4 regions of the Chryseobacterium sp. GTID13 genome follow, and region 1 is predicted to be linked to each of the others. Evidence: riboswitches for the same ligand, from Rfam matches in the RefSeq annotation. Region 1 holds a riboswitch; each other region holds the start of a gene.
What was found. Region 1 has a riboswitch for cobalamin ahead of N4G44_RS15105 (TonB-dependent receptor). Riboswitches for the same ligand answer to the same signal wherever they lie in the genome.
Positions count from the first base shown of each region.

Region 2: it holds a riboswitch for cobalamin, as region 1 does, so the genes downstream of both, metE (5-methyltetrahydropteroyltriglutamate--homocysteine S-methyltransferase) here and N4G44_RS15105 (TonB-dependent receptor) in region 1, are expected to answer to the same signal.
Region 3: it holds a riboswitch for cobalamin, as region 1 does, so the genes downstream of both, N4G44_RS14540 (acyl-CoA thioesterase) here and N4G44_RS15105 (TonB-dependent receptor) in region 1, are expected to answer to the same signal.
Region 4: it holds a riboswitch for cobalamin, as region 1 does, so the genes downstream of both, N4G44_RS04335 (TonB-dependent receptor) here and N4G44_RS15105 (TonB-dependent receptor) in region 1, are expected to answer to the same signal.

Region 1 covers NZ_JAOCMB010000005.1:1,827,038-1,830,172, reverse strand. The annotation lists gene N4G44_RS15110 (TonB-dependent receptor domain-containing protein) at 1-562, opposite strand, end outside; gene N4G44_RS15105 (TonB-dependent receptor) at 541-1,851, opposite strand; cobalamin riboswitch at 1,883-2,058, opposite strand; partial or broken gene cdd (cytidine deaminase) at 2,224-2,705, opposite strand; partial or broken gene N4G44_RS15095 (NADH:flavin oxidoreductase/NADH oxidase) at 2,809-3,135, shown strand, end outside.
Region 2 covers NZ_JAOCMB010000005.1:1,020,109-1,023,243, reverse strand. The annotation lists partial or broken gene metE (5-methyltetrahydropteroyltriglutamate--homocysteine S-methyltransferase) at 1-1,793, opposite strand, end outside; gene N4G44_RS11065 (hypothetical protein) at 1,792-1,923, shown strand; cobalamin riboswitch at 1,978-2,159, opposite strand; gene N4G44_RS11060 (Lrp/AsnC family transcriptional regulator) at 2,313-2,774, shown strand; gene N4G44_RS11055 (carboxymuconolactone decarboxylase family protein) at 2,837-3,135, opposite strand, start outside.
Region 3 covers NZ_JAOCMB010000005.1:1,721,102-1,724,236, forward strand. The annotation lists gene N4G44_RS14535 (hypothetical protein) at 4-801, shown strand; cobalamin riboswitch at 854-1,032, shown strand; gene N4G44_RS14540 (acyl-CoA thioesterase) at 1,149-1,532, shown strand; gene N4G44_RS14545 (HD domain-containing protein) at 1,606-2,196, opposite strand; gene N4G44_RS14550 (XAC2610-related protein) at 2,199-2,882, opposite strand.
Region 4 covers NZ_JAOCMB010000002.1:873,358-876,492, forward strand. The annotation lists gene N4G44_RS04330 (transporter) at 1-809, shown strand, start outside; cobalamin riboswitch at 1,064-1,250, shown strand; gene N4G44_RS04335 (TonB-dependent receptor) at 1,360-3,135, shown strand, end outside.

The sequences.
Region 1 (3,135 bases):
TAATTGTTGCATAAACACTGTAATTTCTTTTAGGCATCGGGTAAAGAGATACTGTCTGGTAATAGGTATCCGTGACGTTATTTACTTTAAATCCTAAAGTGTATTTCTTGAAAAGCGATGCAGAAATTCCGGCATTCAAAATAAAATATGGGTCAATCGCTACAGATCTTTTTTCGTCGGATGTTGTATACGTAAGGCCGTTGAACATTCCCTGAGCATATACTTTGAATAAAGAATATCCATACTCTATATTTCCGACTGCCTTGTGCATCGGAACATACATCCTCTGCAAATCAGTGTCTTTGTTGATCGATTTTGAATACGTATAGCCTCCGTCCAGCTTCAAAGCATGTTTACCAAAGGTTTTATTCCAGGTAACCTGAGATTCCAGACCGTAAGATTCAACCCTGTACGTATTAAATGGTGCCCAATACCCCAAAGAGGTCGGAAGCCAGTTGATCAGGTTTTTGATATCCATATAATAAGGGCTTAGAGCAATCTTAAAATCCCCAAAGCTGAACTCATGGTTCATATCAATATTTACAGAGGTTTCCGGAACCAGATCCAGATTTCCTCCCGGCTGCCAGTAAAGATCATTAAAAGAAGGGTATCTGAAGTTTTTGAAAAATTAATTCCTACATGATACCATTTCACAGCATTCCATTTCCCGGAAAAAGAATACAGAAGGGGAGAAGAGATGTCTTCTACAAAATCCTTCTTAATTCCTGCTTCGAAACGGAGATCTTTTGTAGCAAAATATCTTATTAAGCCGGATAAGGAACCTACATTTCTGCTGACAACCCCAATTCCTGATTGACTATTTTTGTCCGATTGGTAACCTTCACCCTTGTTCACCTGAAATTCCCCGATAGCATTGATGTTGATCTTTGGAGTGATGAAATAATTGAAATCATTCTTAAAAATGTAATTCTTTCCGTCTGCCCCACTTGCCTTAGGTTGGTTAATATCTGCAAAATACTGGAAATTATCCTCTGTGTAAGCCATTTTCAGACTGTTGGAAAGATTACTTTTGTTAATGTCCCATGCAATCAGGCTTCTTAAAGTCTGCACCTTATATTTCGTTTTATTACCGTTCAGTTCGAAAATAGGATAATGCTGGGAAGCATCAAACATCTGGTTTTGCCATGAAATAGTCTGGTGGTCAGCAATTTTATACGCTACGCCAATATTGACCGAAGTATTATAATATCTTCCGTTGGTATTATGAAACCCGGTATTTCCTACCACGAATTCAGGAACCTTGTAGTCATTTTGACTGGTTATATAGCTTCCTGAAACCTTTACACTCAATTTTTCATTGCTGAAAGCAGCCTGTGCAAAATTATTATAGGTATCAAAAGATGCCACCTCTGAAAAAACAGAAGCCTTAAAACCCCTGTTGAAATCTAAAATGTTATTTAAATGAATGCTTCCCCCGATAGCACCGCTTCCATATACAACACTTCCTCCGCCAGCTTTTATATCAATCTGATCATATCCGAAGAGAGGAATATTATTCACATCCCCTTGCCCCAAAAAGCTCGAGTTGATATTGATTCCGTTCCATACAAAAGCAGTCTGCTGAGCCGTTGTTCCCCGGAATGATGGTGAAGAAACAGCACCACGACCGTTTTCTTTAATGTAAATGGAAGACTGGAAGCGTAAAAGTTCAGATAGATTGGTTGAGTTTTTCTCAACATCTTCAGGAGTAATTGTACGGACCGGGTGAAAAAGTTTTGCTTTTTTCATCTGGCTGTCGAAAATATAAATAGTGTCAACAGCTTTCTCCTGTCCGAAAAGAAAGCCGCCAAAAGACGAACAAAGCAGTAATAAAGACCTTTTTATATCCATACTATTTTACTTTTCCTCCGAAAGTAATCCGTTTTTAGTTATAATTCTGGCAGGTCTCCTGACTTTCGCTTTCTGCACCTTCCCGTATGAACAGTGGTTTTTTGCAGAAAATCTTATTGCGATCTACAGTTGCGGGGACAGTTTGGGCATCGCACCCAATTCCCTATTATTTCCAAAATGCTGGAAACCAAAATTTTTGCAAAGATAACTTTTTATATGTATTTCACAAAAAGGGTAAAAAAATGAATGATAAGGTCAATAGTGAATGGTCAATTTTGCTTCGCAAGATAATACAGATATATGAATTGAATGAATTTTTTCAAACCAACTCTTCACTTGCAAAGCAAAATTTACAATTGACAAAATTTCATCTTACAAAAACGATGAATCAAAATAAAAAGGTAACAAATCCTTAATAGAATGCACCTTCACGACCTCATCATTCATGCTTGAAAAATAAAGGTCTATGTTTTCACTTTGTTTTGTCTCATATTCTATTAAACTTTGTCTGCATGCTCCACAAGGAGGGATCGGAGGATTTTTCTCATGGAATTCCTTTGGTCCGCCCACTACAAAAATCTTCTTGACCTTTACATCAGGAAAATTAGCAGCCACCCAGAAAAGAGTCGTTCTTTCCGCACATAGTCCTGATGGATAGGCTGCATTTTCCTGGTTGTTACCTGAGTAAATTTCACCGTTTTCCAGCAGAACAGCACATCCTACAAGGAAGTTCGAGTAAGGCGCATAGGCATTTTCACGGGCCTGTTTGGCACTCTCGAACAGTTTTTTTCTATATCGCTCAGTTCACTGCTGTTTTTAAAGTGCTCGTAACTGATCTGTATGTCTTTTTTCATATATTAGTCATGACTAAAAAAGGGGGCTAAAAGTACTCCTTTTTCACCAATTGAACAATGTTTTTTTATTCATCCATTAAATTGAAAATTCAAAAAAAATAAAATGCTGTATACACCAATAAAATTCAGAAATGTAGAACTGAAAAACAGATGGGTAATGTCTCCTATGTGTATGTATTCCTGTGAAAATGGCATGGCCAATGATTTCCATTTTGTACACTACGGGAGCAGGTCACAAGGAGGAACCGGACTGATCATGGTAGAAGCTACAGGCGTAGAGCCGCGGGGAAGAATCACCAATCACTGTATGGGAATCTGGAACGATCAGCAGGCAGAGGAACTGAAAAAATCGTTGACTTTGTCCATTCCCGTTCAGAAAGTAAAATAGGAATCCAGCTTGCCCATGCCGGAAGAAAGGGCTCCACGTGGA
Region 2 (3,135 bases), 810 kb from region 1:
CTCATCGCGAATCGCCAGTGCAATCTGTTTACAGGTTAAAGAACGTGGCTGGTCGTCACGGACAAAAGACCATTGCAGAATGGTGACCGGTCCTGTAAGCATTCCTTTAACCCATTTTTGAGTCAGAGACTGGGCATACTGCGACCAGTAAACCGTCATTGGATGCGGACGGTGAACGTCACCATAGATTACCGGAGGTTTTACGCAGCGGCTACCGTAACTCTGGACCCATCCGTTTTGCGTGAAGGCAAAGCCTGAAAGCTGTTCTCCAAAATATTCCACCATATCGTTGCGCTCAAATTCTCCGTGAACCAGGACATCAATTCCGGTTTCTTCCTGCCAGCGGATGGTTCTTTCGGTTTCTTTTTTCAACAAGATGTCATATTGTTCTGCCGTCAGGTCTCCTTTTTTGAATTTTGATCTCCAGGTTCTTACTTCTTTGGTCTGGGGAAAAGAACCAATTGTTGTGGTGGGAAACAAGGGAAGCTGTAAAACTTTCTGCTGCTCTGCTTTTCTGACACTGAACGGGCTGTTCCTCCGTGTATCATCTTCAGTAGTAACCTCCACACGATCCTTTACTTCCTGATGATGGATCAGTGCTGAAGTTTTTCGGGTATCAACCGCTTTTTTATTTTCTGCATATTGCTGTAATGCCTGGTAATCTGCATTTCCTGATGCCAGCTTTTTTAAGGCAACAATCTCGTATACTTTCTGTTTGGCAAAAGCCAACCATTGCTTGATTCCAGGGGACAGCGTTTTTTCGTCAGTTTCAAGATCAAGATCGAAAGGAGCGTGAAGAAGAGAACATGAAGGGGCAATAAAAACCCTGTCTGAACCGATGGCACTGACAGCTGTTTGAATAAACGCCAAAGATTTTTCAAAATCATTTTTCCAGATGTTTCTTCCGTCCACAATACCTAAAGAAAGGCTCAATGTTTGAGGAATGATTTCCAATACTTCTTCCAGCTGTTCAGGGCAGCGTACCAGATCAATATGAAGGACGTCTGCAGGAAGTGACACTGCCAGCGAAAGGTTGTCTTTCAAACCTTCAAAATAAGTTGCGAGAATAAATTTAAGATCCGGAAACTGTTTTCTGATTTCAGCATAAACGGACTGGTAAATTTCTTTTGCTTTTTCAGTAAGGTCAAGGCCCAAGAAAGGTTCATCAAACTGAATCCAACTTGCTCCATGGTTTTGCAGTTCTTTTAAAATCTCAATATATACGGGAAGAAGATTTTCTATAAGGTCAAGTTTATCAAAGCCGTCTTCTTTCTCTTTTCCCAGGAGAAGATAGGTGAGAGGTCCTATGATTACGGGTTTGGCATTTATTCCGGCCTTTTTTGCATGGATGAATTCACTGATGATCTTTTTGAAAACAATCCGAACTGCTGGTTCTTTTGAAATTCAGGGACAATATAATGGTAATTGGTATCGAACCATTTCGTCATTTCCATCGCGGTAATATCCAGGCCTTCCTGCTGGTAACCTCTGGCCATTGCAAAATAAAGGTCAAGTTCAGAATTGGAGTTTCTTGTTGTGATTTCTCTGTAGCGTTCCGGAATGGCTCCAACGGTTAAGGTCATATCCAAAACCTGGTCGTAATAAGAAAAATCGTTGCAGGGAATGAGGTCAATTCCGGCTTCCTGCTGCATTTTCCAGTTCTGCCTGCAGATGGTTTTCCCGGTTTGCAGGAGTTCATTTAATGATGCTTTGCCTGACCAATATTGCTCGCAGGCTTTTTTGAGTTCTCTGTGGCGGCCAATACGCGGGCTTCCAAGAATGTGCGTTTGCATGTTCTATACTTTTAGATTAAACAATAATGATTTTAAAAGCTCTTTTAAAATGCTTCGCAATGCTGCCGGGAAAGAATTTTTCAGGGAATGGAACGGATACAAAAAGGACGTAATCTTCCTGTTAACGTGAAGAACATTCAAAAAAGTATCATCTGTATGACCTGAAGCTTCAGACCGCGAAAGCATTGTCCATTCAGAATAGGCAGGTCTCCTGGCTTGTAACGGTTTTATCATCCTTCCCGCTTTGGCAGTGGATATTTTCAGGATAAAACTTTGGGTATTACTTACAGTTGCGCGACAGCTCGTGATTCTCACACGATTCCCTATTAATCTACGTTAGGTAAAACCTATTCTGTTTGATGAAGGATGTTAAAGAACAAATCTGAGGTAAATTTAGCTATTAAAGTGAATTCATTGGCTAGATGTAAGGAATTAAGAAAATAATTCTTTCCAATATATATTATTAAGTGAATTATTCTGTATTTTTGAAAATATAATCCTAAAAAAGAATATTATCCTGTGGAAAGACTTGATGAAAAGGATCTCCAATTGCTCAGAATCCTTCAAAAAAATGCCAAATTAACGGTAAAAGAGCTTGCAAAAGAGGTCAACCTTTCGCCTTCACCTGTTTTTGAACGGATGAAAAGACTCGAGCAGGATGGATTTATCAAACATTATGCAGCAGTTCTGGAAGCCGAAAAGCTGAACCGGGGCTTTACTGTTTTTTGCCAGATCAAGCTTAAAATGCATGACCGTGCAGTAGGAAATCAGTTTGTTGAAGATATTTTACAGATTGATGAAGTAGCGGAATGCTACAATATTTCCGGGGATTTCGATTTTCTCCTTAAAGTTCAGGTAAGGGATATGAAGCACTATCAGGATTTTGTATTCAATAAGCTGGGATCATTGGATTCCATTGGAGGTGCACACAGTACCTTCGTGATGGCTGAGGTAAAGAATATTCATGGGGTGAGTATATAGAAGTAAAATAGCACCTGTTTTTTCAGATGCTGGTTCAGATTAAAAATCAGGTTTTTGAGTTTTTAAGGAAGCTGTTCCATTTTTATAACTGCATTGGGCTGATAGTCCTCCGTCAGGTTAAATATCTTTCCTAATTTCTGGGAAGCACTGATAAAGCTGACAAACGTACAGAGCTCTGAAATTTCTTTGTCAGAAAAGAATTCCCTCAGCATGCTGAAATGAGCCCTGAGTATGGAACGGTGGTCTTTACAGAAAAGCTCGGCAAAGCTCACAGCTACGGATATTTTAAGCTCTGACTGGCTGAAATCGGCTTTCCCGCCTTTTACCATACAGTATTCACAGCCGTTTCCAAAGGCGAGGA
Region 3 (3,135 bases), 110 kb from region 1:
AGAATGATTTCCGTAAACAAAGCATTGTACTTATCCGCTTTCAGTCTATTTTCCTTATCATTTGTGAAGGGACAGAGTAAGGTTCCTTTCGGCGTTGTAAAAGCTGAAGAAGGCTACGCCAATGTGCGTGTTCACAAGGATGACTACAGAAAAATTGTAGACAAGATCCGGATGCGTAAAGGGGATGTATTTGTTTATGTAAAGCCTGCACCGGGAGAAACGGAATGGATCTGGATCAAATATCCTGAAAAGCAGGACGATGAAAAGCCTTTTGTGAGATATGAGAATCTTGAGAAAGAAGGAATGGTCAATAAGGGGCGTGTTGCCTTCATCGATCAGCTTCCTCAGTTCACGCCTTCAAAATCCAAGAACGGGAAATCACTTATCTTCACAGACAATAGCAATCCGAAAATACCGACTGCCCAAAGAACGAAGGTTGTTATCGATATTTATCCTTCCAATGCCGGTTACAGAAAGCAGGAAAAAGATGCAGACGGAAAAATTCTTACCATCGATAAAATAAAGCCGTGGGGAATCAAAGATGCACTTCCTGAAGGAATGACGGAGATCAAATCCATTAGGGTTCAGCAGCCCGGAAGAGGTTCTGTTTTTGTAAGGGAAGCCATAAAAAATATGTTCCAGCCTACCATGGATTTTAACAATATCGGGGTAACTGCCCTTGACAATGACCATATCTATCTTTATATGATCAATGGTTCCGGTGAAAACAGGTACACCACTCTCTGGACCATCAAGGAAGGAAGGGTAATGAGCCAGATTATTTACAATAGTCCGGAATAATTGCCGTTTTTTTCTGTAATATTCTTATTTTTGTCCTGAAAAAGTTTTAACGCTAATTCATCACAGAAACCGGTTCTGCTTAACGCAGATTAAAAGGGAACCGTGTGAAAATCACGGACTGTCGCGCAACTGTAAGTAACTGAAGTCTTTACCACGGATCCACTGTGCAGGCACGGGAAGGAGGTAAAAGATGTTACAAGTCAGGAGACCTGCCTTTTCTTTAAACAAGAAACTTTCGCGATCTGAAGTTTATTGATCTGATGGACTGTTTTCAGGGATTCCTTTGATTCCTGTCTCTGCTCTGTTATTTTAATAATATTTCATTTCGCATTAATTAATAATGAAATATGACTACAGAAGAAAGAATTGCAGCATCCGAAACCAGAATTTTTAAAGCGGTTTTCCCGAATACCACCAACCACTACGATACTCTTTTCGGAGGTACAGCCATGCAGCTGATGGATGAAGTTGCTTTTATCACCGCAACACGTTTTGCAAGAAAAAGAGTGGTAACCGTAAGCAGCGATAAGATCGATTTCAAAAAACCTATTCCTGCCGGAACAATTGTTGAGCTGATCGGGAAGGTTGCCTATGTGGGAAAAACCAGTATGAAAGTGAATGTTGAGATCTATACGGAACAGATGTACTCTTATGAAAGAGAAAGAGCTATTGTAGGCGATTTTACGTTTGTAGCCATTGATGAATTTAAAAAGCCGATCAGGATCATGTAATGATGATTATAAAAAAATGTTTCGGGCGGCCTGCGGCCGCCCGAAACTATTTTTCAAACCTATCAGAAACCGGTTATCTGATCACTTTTTCTGTCTCCAGGCTTTTACTCAACAACATCTCAAAGGCCTCTCCCATTTCATCTGATGCCCTCGTGATCGCATGTTCAAGCATATTTCTGATCTGTTTTTCGGTAACACCGGCTTCTGTCCAGCTTTTTCCTGAAGTATGGGAATTCAAGATAAAAGGCATAATACGGTCGATTGAACAGGCAAAAATAGCATCTGGGGTCTTTTCTTCTTCAAATTCAAGCCATAGCTCAAAAAATTCGGTACGTAAAGGTTCATCCAGGATTCCGAAAATTTTCCGGGCTGAAATTTTCTCTCTCTCGAATTTTCCTACCATTGCTTTTTCGTCAAAAATAAAAGTATCACCTGCTTCTATTTCTACCAGATCATGAATGGAAAGCATTCTTATTACTCTTAAAAGATCAATATCCACTCTATTTTTAGCGTATGGATAAAGGATCTGGGCCAGAATAATGATCTGCCATGAGTGTTCTGCCGTATTTTCCCTTCTGGAATCGTCGGCATTATAATTTCTTCTTTGTACGTTTTTCAGGGCATCTACTGCCAGGATAAAATCGATTTCCTTCTGTATCTTCATTGTTAATTCTTATAATATTCGTTGATGGGATAAGTTTTAATATTCTTTATCCATTGATCGTTGATGAATTCTTTTTTGGTCACTTTTACAGTTTCTCCGCCGGTTGCATCTTCTTCCAGCTCATATACTTTAAACAATCCGCGTTGCGGAATTATCGTATATTCCGTTGTGAGATGCCAGCAGCAACCTGATTTGGAATAGGTAATTAATCTTTTTCTCTCAGAATCCGTATTGAACATTCCCAGATTTTCGTAAGCCAGGGCGGTTAATTCCTCACTCAGAACCATTTGCTTTTTAGTACTATTAAATACGTAGACATCATAAGAAGGGCCTCCATACCCACTTTCATTTCCGTTTCTGATGGCTATATCTTCTGTTCCGTCAAAATTGAAATCATCAAAAATCAATGGACTCTGTTCATTATATAATTGAATGATATTCGCAGTAGGTTTCTGATCCTCGTTCAGATAGAAGTTTAAATTCTCTGAAGTTAAGGTCTGAAATTTTCCGGAAGTCTTCTTGTCCAGCAGCTCAACAGTTGATTTTCCACTGCATTCATTGTTTTCGCAGGTTTCCACGTTGATTTTTACATCATAATTCTTCGAAGCATCTTTTAACTCGAACTGATTCTGAGCCCAATAAAAGTTTCCGAAAAGGATAATAGGCAATATTATTTTGTGATTCATCTGAGTTGTGCTTTGTTTTAAACAATTTCACTGAATTCTTTCTGTAAAATCTTACTCAAAAGTACAAAAAATTAAAATCTCAAAGCCGATTTTAACTGATTTCAAATTCATGACAAATTTCAACTAAAATTTATACTACTGAATATCAGTAAGTTAATATAAAACTAAAAATAATTTCACTACTTTGTATTGCATAATACCATTTTATTTACATATCTTTGTAATGTAAAATCGGAATAGGTTCATCTAGCTA
Region 4 (3,135 bases), on a different contig from region 1:
CAGCAGGAAACGGTTCCTCCGGCTTTGAGTCCTTACTGAATCCCCAGTTTATAGGGATCAAATATTTTGCACAGCACTATAAAGCCAAAGAAAACCTTTTTGTAAAAGATCATACACAGGATCAGTACTTCAATACCCTGCAGGTTTGGGGTAAAATTCCATTGACTGAAAAACTGAGTGTCTACGCCAGTCTGCCATTTCATTTTCATGAAAAGAAAACCATGCAGGGTGATATTAATATCAGCGGTATCGGAGATCTGAACCTGATGGGAATCTACCGGATCATAAGTTCAAAAGATAATTTTCATCAGCTTAATGGCGGTTTAGGGGTGAAAATTCCTTTGGGGAAATTTGATGAGAAAGGAGCCTCCGGTGTCAATCCAAGTTTTCAGCTCGGAACAGGAAGCTGGGATTATCAGGCTGCTCTGAACTATAAATTCCAGAAAAACAAACTGGCTGTACTCGTCAATACAGATTATACCATAAAAACTGAAAACAAAAAAAACTACCGGTTCGGAAACCAATGGAATTATGCAGCAACAGGTTTTTACCAGCTTACAGGAAATAAAAATACTATTTTTTCTGCCAAAGCCGGACTTCAGGGTGAAGTTTATGATCAGAACAAACAGTTTGACGAAGTTTTACCCAACACGGCAGGAAGTGCTTTGTATGGAAAACTCGGTTTTGAGGCATCCTATAAAAAATTCAGTCTGGGAAGTGAAGTAATGCTCCCTGTTTACTCCCATCTGGCCGGTGGCGATATTGAAGCGAAATCCAGGTTCAGTGTCTTTATCAATTTTGGAATTTAAGGAATGGTGGCTTCGAGAGCCTCAGCCACCATTGCCGGAAAAATAAGTATATGTTATAATTTGAAATATTGTTTTTTTATTATCCTTAAGGTTTATAGTTTCTTTATTCTTAAGATCGAATAGCTTCCATGTGGTGGCTGAGGTTCTCGAAGCCACCGTTAGCCAATCAACCCAGCGACTGAAATTCTGAAGTTGCTGGGTTTTGTTGCTGAAAATCATTTTGTTGAATCGATTTTGATTCTATGAAGAATTTTCTATCTTTGCCGCAATCTGGTGCGCTGTAAAAAGCACTTAAAAGGGAATCCGGTGAAAATCCGGAACAGACCCGCTGCTGTAAGCTCCACATCAAAGTTTTTGAAGAGTATATCCACTGTTTTTTTTAATGGGAAGGATTTCAAAAACGGAGTAAGTCAGAAGACCTGCCGGAGGATGAACGTTTGATGCTTTCGTGGAATAAAGCTTAGGACAACAAGGATTCTGTGCAGTGACAGCTGTGCTTTATCTTTGCTATCTTATATCCATTAGCGTCTACATTATTCTAAACGAGCTAATGGTCAGAAAACTTAGTTTTTCACAGTTTCAGAAAGTTGTTATCACAATATTTGTGGCAGCATTTCAGCTTCTGTTCTCACAATCCGGCGACAGTATCCGGGAAAAAACGATTCTTCCGATTCAGATTTACAAAAAAGATTTTAAAGAAATTCTTCCTGCCCAGATCCTTTCCGGCGAACAGCTGGAAAGACTGAACAGCCAGTCGGTGGCCGATGCTTTACGGTATTTCTCAGGAGTTCAGATCAAAGATTATGGGGGAATGGGCGGTCTGAAAACGGTGAATATCCGGAGTATGGGTAGCCAGCATGTGGGCGTTTTCTACGATGGGATACAGCTTGGGAATGTTCAGAACGGAATTGTGGATCTTGGAAAGTTTTCACTGGACGATCTTGAAGCTATTTCTTTATACAACGGCCAGAAAAGTGAAATTTTTCAGCCGGCAAAAGACTTCGGATCTTCAGGATCTATTTATCTTCAGCCTAAAATACCTGTTTTTAAAGGAGATATTAAAACGAACTTAACGCTAAAATTAAAATTAGGCTCTATCAGTTTATTTAATCCTTCCTTTCGTTTGGAACAGAAGATTTCGGATAAAGTCTCGGCAAGTTTCAGTTCGGAGTTTGTGCAGAGTGACGGATTGTATAAGTTTAAATACGAAAAGAAAAATTCTGACGGATCTGTTGCCAATGATACCATTGCCAGAAGATATGATTCTTACATCCGTGCGAAACGTTTTGAAACTGCTTTAAACGGGACCATTAATGACGGAAGCTGGAGTGTACGGGGTTACGGCTATATTTCCGATCGTGGAGTTCCCACTGCTATTGTTAATAATAACTTCGGGCCGAAAGGTCAGCAGATGCTGGATGAAAACTATTTTGTTCAGGCCGGTTTCCGAAAAAAGCTGTTCCCCAAATTCGAAACCCAGTTCAAGGCTAAATTTGCTTACGACTATACCCGGTTTTTAGATACGGTGAATGTGGCAACAACCGTTCTGCCGATAGATAATTCTTATGTTCAGAGGGAACTCTATTTTTCCAATTCAAATATTTATTCTATTCATAAAAACTGGGATGTAAGTGCAAGTTTTGATTTCCAGTATAATAATCTGAATGCCAGTCTGAGGGATTTCTCTTTTCCTACCCGCTATACTTCACTCATTGCCTTTGCTTCAACCTATCAGTGGAACCGGTTGAAATTTTTAGGAAGCGTTCTGGGAACTTTCGTACATGAAGAAGTAAAAATGAATGCAAAATCTCCGGATAAAACCGAATGGACACCTTCAGCCTTCCTGAGTTATCAGCCTTTTGAATCCAAAGACCTTACCGTGAGGGCCTTCTACAAAAGAGTGTTCAGGATGCCTACTTTCAATGATCTCTATTACACAATGATCGGCAATGTAATGCTGAAACCTGAATACACCAACCAATATGATGTAGGCTTTACCTACCAGAAACTTTATGACCGTAAATTTTTTAAAGGAATATATATCAAAGTGGATGGCTATTATAATGAAGTAGAAAACAAGATTATTGCTGTTCCTACCACCAATCTGTTCAGATGGATGATGACCAATTTAGGCGAAGTAAAAATCATCGGGGCAGATGTGAATCTTCAGGCTGAGTTTGATATCCATAATGTGAGGCTGAAACCCTTGGTGAGCTATACTTATCAGCGTGCCGGAGATTATACCGATAAAAAAGAAGATTACTACGGTGACCAGATTTCCTATGTGCCGTGGCATGCTGCAACCTTTACCATGATGGCGGATTAT